Regions from separate parts of the Plantactinospora siamensis genome, predicted to be linked through region 3. Evidence: predicted binding sites of a transcription regulator. Region 3 holds the regulator's gene; each other region holds the start of a gene.

Region 1 (3,272 bases), on a different contig from region 3:
GGCAGAACGGCCGAAACGCCGATCGCCGGTGGATAGCCCGGTTCGGCCGCTGGCCCCCCGGTCCGCCCCTACCGTGAGGTGGGGAGGTGGCAGCCATGGCAGCGAGCGAGGAAACCGGCGGCGAGCCGGGCGTACCCGAGCCCACCGGCCCGCCCGCGGAGGCCGACCGGATCGACTTCGGCGACCTGGCCCAGCGGGCCGAGCTGGACGGGCCGGACCTCGACCCACCGGTCGAACCGGTGGAGCTGGTGGACGCGCCCGTGCCGGCGGCCGACCCGCCGAGCCGGGGCGGCCGGCATCGCGGATCGGGCCGGTCGGCGAGGTGAGCCGGACGGATCAGGGGCGGGCCGCTCGCGCGACCCGCCCCTGATTGACTACGTGGAGTCTGGACTCAGAAGTCCATGTCCCCGCCACCCGGCGCCGCCGGGGCGGCCGGGGTCTTCTCCGGCTTGTCCGCCACCACGGCCTCGGTGGTCAGGAACAGCGCCGCGATCGACGAGGCGTTCTGCAGCGCCGACCGGGTCACCTTGGCCGGGTCGATGATGCCCGAGGAGAGCAGGTCGACGTACTCGCCGGTCGCGGCGTTGAGGCCGTGACCCGGGTCGAGGTTGCGAACCCGCTCCACCACGACGCCGCCCTCGAGGCCGGCGTTCACGGCGATCTGCCGCAGCGGGGCGTCCAGCGCGATCTTCACGATCTGCGCGCCGGTCGCCTCGTCACCGGTCAGGTCGAGCTTGTCGAAGGCGCTCTTGCCGGCCTGCACCAGCGCGACGCCACCACCCGGGACGATGCCCTCCTCGACGGCCGCCTTGGCGTTGCGCACGGCGTCCTCGATGCGGTGCTTGCGCTCCTTCAGCTCGACCTCGGTGGCCGCGCCAACCTTGATCACCGCAACACCGCCGGCCAGCTTGGCCAGGCGCTCCTGCAGCTTCTCGCGGTCGTAGTCGGAGTCGCTCTTCTCGATCTCGGCGCGGATCTGGTTGACCCGGCCGTTGATCTGGTCGGCGTCGCCGGCGCCCTCGACGATGGTGGTCTCGTCCTTGGTCACCACGACCTTGCGGGCCCGGCCCAGCATGTCGATGCCGACGGCGTCCAGCTTGAGGCCGACCTCTTCGCTGATGACCTGGCCACCGGTGAGGATGGCGATGTCGGTCAGCATGGCCTTGCGGCGGTCACCGAAGCCCGGCGCCTTGACGGCGACCGACTTGAAGGTGCCCCGGACCTTGTTGACGACCAGGGTGGCCAGGGCCTCGCCCTCGACGTCCTCGGCGATGATGGCCAGCGGCTTACCCGACTGCATGACCTTCTCGAGGATCGGCAGCAGGTCCTTCACCGACGAGATCTTGCTGTTCACGATCAGGATGTACGGGTCGTCGAGGACGGCCTCCATACGCTCCGGGTCGGTCCAGAAGTAGGGCGAGATGTAGCCCTTGTCGAAGCGCATACCCTCGGTGAGCTCCAGCTCGAGGCCGAAGGTGTTGCTCTCCTCGACGGTGATGACGCCTTCCTTGCCCACCTTGTCCATCGCCTCGGCGATGATCTCACCCACGCTGGTGTCACCAGCGGAGATGGAGGCGGTGGAGGCGATCTGCTCCTTGGTCTCGATGTCCTTGGCGAGCTTGGACAGCTCCTCGGACACGTTCGCGACCGCGGCCTCGATGCCCCGCTTCAGGGCCATCGGGTTCGCGCCGGCCGCGACGTTGCGCAGGCCCTCGCGGACCAGCGCCTGCGCCAGAACGGTCGCCGTCGTCGTGCCGTCACCGGCCACGTCGTCGGTCTTCTTGGCGACCTCCTTGACCAGCTCGGCGCCGATCTTCTCGTAGGGGTCCTCGAGCTCGATCTCCTTGGCGATGCTCACACCATCGTTGGTGATGGTGGGAGCGCCCCACTTCTTCTCGAGCACGACATTGCGGCCCTTGGGACCGAGCGTCACCTTCACGGCGTCGGCGAGCTGGTTCATGCCCCGCTCGAGGCCGCGGCGCGCCTCTTCGTCGAACGCGATCATCTTGGCCATACGGCGTTGTCCTCCTGGACGCTCAACGGCCGCCCGGGTCCGTGGGACCCGAACCTGCCGCCTGACTACGCACCTTCGGACGTCACTACCTGGCGACAGTGACGTCCGCCGGCCGGGCGGACAGCCCGCGACGACCGGCCATGTGCCGCGCCGCCCTCCAGCGCCGCGACCGTGGCCCTACCGCCCCGACCATTGGCACTCACATGGTGCGAGTGCCAATCCCTTGTTTAGCACTCTCACCCGGCGAGTGCAAGCGCCTCCGGGATCGGTCAGCCCAGTTCCTCGGCCAGTCGGGCGGTGTTCACCGGCGCCTCCTGGGCGCGCTGCTCGGCGTACGTGATCAGGAGCCCCACCAGGACGACGAGGTAGATCGGCACGGAGAGCGCGCTGGTGATCAACGCGGTGCCGACGTACCCGGGCGACAGCGCCGGCAGGCCGTCCGCGGTCGCACCGCCGAGCGCTCTGCCGGCGGCCTGGATCATCGCGATCACCAGGCTGCCGGCCACCGCCAGCCCAACCACCGTGGCGACCCGGCCCAGGACCATCCCGAACCGGGCATGCACCATCCCGAACGACCGACCGATCGGGTTTCCCCGCTCAAACAGGAAGATCGGGCCCGCCATGCTCAGCGCGAAGCCGAGATAGATGCCCGGCAGGACACACGCGCAGGTGCCGGCCACGGCGATCAGGCTGGCGAGCAGGTACCAACCCCACAGGCCCGCAGCGCGGCGCAGCCCGTACCGGAAGGCCAGGCCGAGCGACACCGGCCGGCCGGCGGCCTGCTGGGTGACCAGCCACGCGCCGCCGGCCCAGCCGACCGCCTGGAGCACGCTCAGCAGGAGGGCCGCGCCCAGGACGATCCCCTCGTACGCCAGGAGGCCGCCGAACATCCGGCCGAGCGCGTCGGGATCCTGCTCGCCGGCCGTGACCGTCAGCGTGTGCGGGGCGAAGGCCGCCGACAGCAGGCTCAGCACCAGGGCCGGCAGTCCCGCCGTGATCAGGAGCAACAGCGCCAGCGAGCGCCAGCCCCGCCGCACCGCGCCGACGCCCCGGTCAAACCACCCGGACATTCCGCCGCCGGGCGGGTTGACCAGCGGGTCACTCGGGTCGTACCCGGCCGACCAACCCGCCGGGTACGACCAGCCGGCGGGGTACGGCGAACCCGCGGGCTGCTGCGGCCAGCCGCCGGGGTACGACCACCCGGCGGTCGGCGCGTCGGCCGGCTGCTGGCCGGCGCCGGCCGCGGGCCAGCCCTGCT
Region 2 (3,272 bases), on a different contig from region 3:
GCGGAGCCGCTCGGGGACCAGGGCCGAGCCCCGCTTGAGGATCTCGACCCGGCCGATCCCGCGTTCCCGCAGCAGGGCGCGGAGCCGTTTGAGCGAGAACGGGAGCGTGTCGGTGATCTCCAGGCAGCGGGCGAACGGGGTCGATACGGCGCGGTCGGCGTACACATAGGCGATCTCCGGATCGGCGAGGTTGCCGCCCACGGCCGCCGCGAACTCGGCGACCAGGTGCGCCCGCAGCACCGCGCCGTCGGGGTCGTAAAGGAAGCGGCGGACCGGCCCCACCGGCGCCTCGGCGCCGCCGTCGCCGGTGAGCTGGTAACAGGGGACCCCTGCTATACCGGAGGCGATAACAGGGGGCCCTTCCTTTCCGAGCAGGGTGGCTCGGCGGGGGACCTCGGCGAGCGGGCCGCACCAGAGCGCCGCCTCCACCAGGTCGCCCGCCACGCTCACCCATTCCGCCTCGGCCCCGGTCGGGATCAGCCCGTGGTCGACCCCCGGTGCGACCTTGACCACGGTGCGCGGGATCCGGGCGATCAGGTCGGTGACGAACGTCCACGGCGGCGAGTACGCGTCCGGGTCGAAGATGCGGCCGCCGGTCGAGCGCCGCCGGGCCGGATCGCAGAACGCCGCGTCGAAGCCGGACACGTCGTACCGGAGGGCGTCGCCGTGCTGCACGGTGAACCTGTCGGCCAGCCCGAGCGCGACGGCGTTGGCCGAGGCCACCGCCGCGGTGAGCGGATCGGCCTCCACCCCGTACACCCGGATGCCGTGCCGGGCCGCGGCCAGGCCGTCGGCCCCCAGCCCGCAGCCCAGGTCGACCAGCGTGCGCACCCCGGCCGCGCGCAGCCGGCGGGCGCGCCGGTCCGCCACGACGGCCCGGGTGGCCTGCTCCAACCCGGGCCGGGTGAAGAACATCCGGGCCGCGTCCGGGCCGAACTTGCCGACCGCGCGCCGCCGCAGTTCGGCCTGGGTGAGCGCGGCGGCCGCCAGCCCGGCGGGCACGCCGGCCGAGCGGAGCGCGGCGGCCGCGGCCAGCGGGTCGCCGCCGGCCACCGCGGCCGCCGCCCCGAGCGCCGCCTCCCCCTCGGGAGTACGCAACACCTCGAACTGTTCGTTGTTCACGATCGCATTCTGCTCAGCCACCCCACCGCATCCGAGCGGACCCAGGGGTGCGGGGCGGCCCGCCCACGTCGGGATCAAGCCTGACCGCCCAGAGTGGGCGGGCCGCCCCGCACCCCGCACCCGCCGGATTGGCACTCTCCTTGACGGAGTGCTAGCGGCGGAATAACCTGCGATTAGCACTCTCGCATCGAGGGTGCCAGCTCGCGGGTTCGCCCGCGGGCAACAACGCCAGGCGGACCGGCACCCGCGACGACGGTTCCGCCCGGTGGACATGTGGCAGAGATTGACGCTGGCCGGCTTCCGGTCAGCACAGGAACCTGATACCCCAGGAGGGTATGCCCGTGACTACCGCGACCAAGGTTGCGATCAAGCCGCTCGAGGACCGCATCGTGGTCCAGGCGAACGAGGCTGAGACGACCACGGCGTCGGGCATTGTGATCCCCGACACCGCCAAGGAGAAGCCGCAGGAGGGCACGGTGCTGGCCGTCGGCCCGGGCCGGGTCGACGACCACGGCAACCGGGTGCCGATCGACGTCAAGGTCGGCGACACCGTTCTCTACTCGAAGTACGGCGGCACCGAGGTCAAGTACGCCGGCGAGGAGTACCTGGTGCTCTCCGCCCGCGACGTCCTCGCGGTCATCGAGAAGTAAGCAACCTCATCCAAGTGACCAGCCCCGGACCGGCTCGCCGGGCCGGGGCTGCGTCGCCTTGAAGGGACATCAATGGCGAAGATCCTGAGCTTCTCGGATGACGCCCGGCACCTGCTGGAGCACGGTGTCAACGCTCTCGCTGACACGGTCAAGGTCACCCTCGGCCCGCGGGGGCGCAACGTCGTCCTGGACAAGAAATTCGGTGCGCCCACGATCACCAACGACGGCGTGACCATCGCCAAGGAGATCGAGCTCACCAACCCGTACGAGAACCTGGGCGCGCAGCTGGTCAAGGAGGTGGCGACCAAGACCAACGACGTCGCCGGCGACGGGACCACCACCGCCACCGTGCTGGCCCAGGCCATGGTCCGGGAGGGCCTGCGCAACGTGGCCGCCGGCGCCAACCCGACCGGCCTGAAGCGGGGCATCGACGCGGCGGCCAACAAGGTCTCCGAGGCGCTGCTCGGCAAGGCCGTCGAGGTGGGCGGCAAGGAGTCGGTCGCGCACGTGGCGACGATCTCCGCCCAGGACGCCACCATCGGCGAGATGATCGCCGAGGCCATGGAGAAGGTCGGCCGGGACGGCGTCATCACCGTCGAGGAGGGCTCCACGCTCGCCACCGAGCTGGAGGTCACCGAGGGTCTGCAGTTCGACAAGGGCTTCATCTCGCCGAACTTCGTGACCGACTCCGAGGGTCAGGAGGCGGTGCTCGACGACCCGTACATCCTCATCACCACCCAGAAGATCTCGGCGATCGAGGAGCTGCTGCCGCTGCTGGAGAAGATCCTCTCCGACAGCAAGCCGCTGCTGATCGTCGCCGAGGACGTCGAGGGGCAGGCGCTCGCCACCCTGGTGGTGAACGCGATCCGCAAGACCATCAAGGTCTGCGCGGTGAAGGCGCCCGGCTTCGGTGACCGCCGCAAGGCGATGCTGCAGGACATGGCGATCCTCACCGGCGCCGAGCTGGTGGCGCCCGAGCTGGGCTACAAGCTCGACCAGGTGGGTCTCGAGGTGCTCGGTGGCGCTCGCCGGGTGGTGGTGGACAAGGAAAACACCACCGTCATCGACGGCAAGGGTCAGCGCAGCGAGGTCGCCGACCGGGTCTCGCAGATCCGCAAGGAGATCGAGGCCTCCGACTCCGACTGGGACCGGGAGAAGCTGGCCGAGCGGCTGGCGAAGCTCTCCGGTGGCATCGCGGTCATCAAGGCCGGCGCCGCCACCGAGGTGGAGATGAAGGAGCGCAAGCACCGCATCGAGGACGCCATCTCGGCGACCAAGGCCGCGGTGGAGGAGGGTACGGTGCCCGGCGGTGGCGCCGCGCTCGCGCAGACCGCCACGGTGCTCGACGACGGCCTGGGGCTGACCGGTGACGAGAAGACCGGCGTCTCGATCGTGCGCAAGGCGCTGCTCGAGCCGCTGCGGTGGATCGCGCAGAACGCCGGCCAGGACGGTTACGTCGTGGTGAACAAGGTCGTCGGCGGTGACTGGGGCCACGGCCTC
Region 3 (3,272 bases):
GGTGCGCGACCTGCTCCCCTGACCGTCCCCCACCCCGCTCGGGACGATCATGGGCTGCACCGCGCTGCCGGCGCGGCACAGCCCATGATCAATCTGGGACCGAGCCGGTCAGCGCTTCACGAAGGCATAGGTCACCGGGTAGCGGTAGAGGTGGCCCTCGTTGGCCTTGACGCCGCCGATGATGCCGAAGATCACCGGGACCAGCCAGATGATGGCCGGGATGAAGAACAGCACCCCGCAGGTGAGCGCGGTGGCCAGCCAGCTGAGCACCGTGGCCAGGGTCCAGGTGAGCTGGAAGTTGAGCGCGGCCACCGCGTGGGCGCGGGTCACCGGGGACTGCTGCCCCCGGGTCATCATGGCGATCAGCGGGGCCACCCAGCCGAGCAGGCCACCGCCGACCACCACGCCGACCGGGCCGCCGAAGTGCGCGATCAGCGCCCAGTTCCGGTCCTCCTGGCTGGGGTAGCCCGCGGCCGGGCTGCCGCCGTACCCACCGGGGTAGCCGCCACCGGGCGGATACCCCGCGCCGCCGCCGTAGCCGCCCGGCGGGTTGCTGCCGGCACCGTAGCCGCCGGCCTGGCCGTAATCCCCGGCCGGGCTGCCGCCGGCCTGGCCGTATTCCCCGGCCGGAGCGCCGGGGCCGCCGGGCGGCGGGTATTCGCCCGGCGGGTTCGGTCCGCCGGCGGTCGGCCCGGGCGGGTACGCCGCCCCCGCGCCCGAGGTGGGCGCCCCGAAGCCGGACGCCCCGGAGGTGGGCGCGCCGAAGCCGGACGCCCCGGAGGTGGGCGCGCCGAAGCCGGGCGGTGGCTGGTCGCCGGCCGGCGGCGGGCCGGGCCGGTCGGGCGCCGGCGCGGTGTCGGCCGCCGGCTCGGCGCCGGGCGGGCGGGGCGACTCGGCGCCGGGCGGGCGCGGCGGCTCGTACCCGGGCGTGGGAGCCTCGCCCGGGTACGAGTCGGGGACGGGCGGCAGCGGAGCGGTGGGGTCGGCGGAGTTGTCGTCCGATCCGGGCGCTCCGGGCGGGCGAGGTGGTTCGGTCATGGGCACACGGTAGGGGGCCCTGTCACCCCGCGCCAGCACCGCCGAAACCCGCCGGGCGGCGGGTGATCATCGCGGCGACGGGGCCGGGCGTCGTAGACTGGCACTCGCTACAGTCGAGTGCCAGGCGCCGGTCGCCGGCGAGGGCGGGAGGTGACGATGGGTCTCGACGAGCGCAAGCTCGACGTCCTGCGGGCGATCGTGGAGGACTACGTCGCCACCCAGGAGCCGGTGGGCAGCCGTGCCCTGGTCGAGCGGCACCAGCTGGGCGTGTCGCCCGCCACGGTCCGCAACGACATGGCGGTGCTGGAGGAGGAGGGCTACATCCGGCAGCCGCACACGAGCGCCGGCCGGGTGCCCACCGACCGTGGCTACCGGCTGTTCGTCGACCGGCTGTCCCGGGTCAAGCCGCTCAGCCCGGCCGAGCGCCGGGCCATCGAGCGCTTCCTGGTGGGGGCCGTCGACCTCGACGACGTGGTGCACCGGACCGTACGGCTGCTCGCCCAGCTCACCCGGCAGGTGGCCGTGGTGCAATATCCGAGCCTGGCCAGGTCGGCCGTCCGGCACCTGGAGCTGGTGCCGGTCTCCACGACCCGGCTGATGCTCGTGATGATCGCCGACACCGGCCGGGTGGAGCAGCGGCTGGTCGAGCTGCCCGGCCCGCTGCCCGCCGACGACGTGCTGGACCTGCGCCGGCTGGTCAACGAGAAGCTGGTCGGCACCAAGCTGTCCGAGACCCCGCCGCTGGTGCAGTCCCTCATCGACGAGGTGGCGCCCCCGCTGCGCGGCGCGATGGCCACGCTGTCCACCGTGCTGCTGGAGACGCTCGTGGAGCGGCACGAGGAGCGGATCGCGCTGGCCGGCACGGCCAACCTGACCCGGGCCGGGCTGCTGGACTTCCAGGGTTCGCTGCGGCCCATCCTGGAGGCGCTCGAGGAGGAGGTCATCCTGCTCAAGCTCATCGGCGAGGCCGAGCCGAGCACCACCCGGGTGCTGATCGGCGACGAGAACGAGATCGACAACCTCCGCGGCACCTCGGTGGTGAGCACGGGCTACGGTCCGGGTGTCACCATCGTTGGTGGGCTGGGGGTACTGGGACCGACCCGGATGGATTACCCCGGGACCATCGCCACCGTGCGTGCCGTGGCACGCTACGTGGGTGACCTGCTGGCGCAGAACTGAACCGGCGGCCGACGCGAGACCGACATGGGGACACGGAACGCAGTGACCAGGGATTACTACGGGATCCTCGGCGTGAGCCGGGACGCCTCCGATGACGAGATCAAGCGCGCCTACCGCAAGCTGGCGCGGCAGTACCACCCGGACGTCAACCCGGATCCCGCGGCGCATGACCGGTTCAAGGAGATCAACGCCGCGTACGAGGTGCTCTCCGACGACCAGAAGCGGCAGATCGTCGACCTCGGCGGCGATCCGCTGGCGCCCGGCGGGGGCGGCGGCGCGGGGCCGGCGGGGGCCGGACCGTTCGTCGGTTTCCAGGACATCATGGACGCCTTCTTCGGCGCGGCCGGCGGCGGCGCCGGGCGCGGCCCTCGGTCGCGCACCCGGCCGGGCTCGGACGCCATCCTGCGGCTGGAGCTGGACCTGCACGAGACCGCCTTCGGGGTGGAGGCGCCGATCACCGTGGACACGGCGGTGCTCTGCACCACCTGCTCGGGCGCGGGCACGGCGGCCGGCACCCACCTGGCCACCTGCGAGGCGTGCGGCGGCCGTGGCGAGGTGCAGTCGGTGCAGCGCACGTTCCTCGGCCAGGTCGTCTCGTCCCGGCCGTGCACGGTCTGCCAGGGCTACGGCACGATCATCCCGCACCCCTGCCCGACCTGCGCCGGCGACGGGCGGGTCCGCACCCGCCGGTCGCTCACCGTCAAGATCCCGGCCGGGGTCGAGGACGGCATGCGGATCCGGCTGGCCCAGCAGGGCGAGGTGGGTCCGGGCGGCGGCACGGCCGGCGACCTGTACGTGGAGATCCACGAGCGGCCGCACGACGTCTACTCCCGCAAGGGCGACGACCTGCACTGCCGGGTGACCGTGCCGATGACGGCCGCGGCGCTCGGCACCCGGCTCACGATCAAGACGCTGGACAGCGAGGAGCCGGTGGACGTGAAGGCCGGCACCCAGCCCGGCAGCACGCTGCGGCTGCGGGCCCGGGGCGTACCCCACCTGCGCGGCACCGGCCGGGGCGACCTGTACGTGCACCTGGACGTGCGGACCCCCACCAA

The links. The regulator HrcA, encoded in region 3, represses chaperone genes, less so after heat shock. The targets are predictions, from matches to a motif close to GGTTNGCACNCTCNNNNNGAGNGTGCNAACC.
Region 1: groL (chaperonin GroEL) is a predicted target of HrcA. The motif match lies at 2,205-2,235, and genes of this name have one in related genera.
Region 2: groES (co-chaperone GroES) is a predicted target of HrcA. The motif match lies at 1,294-1,324, and genes of this name have one in related genera.

Annotation. Positions count from the first base shown of each region.
Region 1 covers NZ_JBHLUE010000034.1:307,978-311,249, forward strand. Annotated here, with positions in the region: gene ACFFHU_RS30510 (hypothetical protein) at 96-326, shown strand; gene groL (chaperonin GroEL) at 392-2,014, opposite strand; gene ACFFHU_RS30520 (hypothetical protein) at 2,284-3,272, opposite strand, start outside.
Region 2 covers NZ_JBHLUE010000001.1:221,305-224,576, reverse strand. Annotated here, with positions in the region: gene ACFFHU_RS00925 (class I SAM-dependent methyltransferase) at 1-1,122, opposite strand, end outside; gene groES (co-chaperone GroES) at 1,464-1,772, shown strand; gene groL (chaperonin GroEL) at 1,845-3,272, shown strand, end outside.
Region 3 covers NZ_JBHLUE010000006.1:37,932-41,203, forward strand. Annotated here, with positions in the region: gene hemW (radical SAM family heme chaperone HemW) at 1-22, shown strand, start outside; partial or broken gene ACFFHU_RS09985 (DUF4870 domain-containing protein) at 109-441, opposite strand; partial or broken gene ACFFHU_RS09990 (hypothetical protein) at 758-1,003, opposite strand; gene hrcA (heat-inducible transcriptional repressor HrcA) at 1,195-2,217, shown strand; gene dnaJ (molecular chaperone DnaJ) at 2,260-3,272, shown strand, end outside.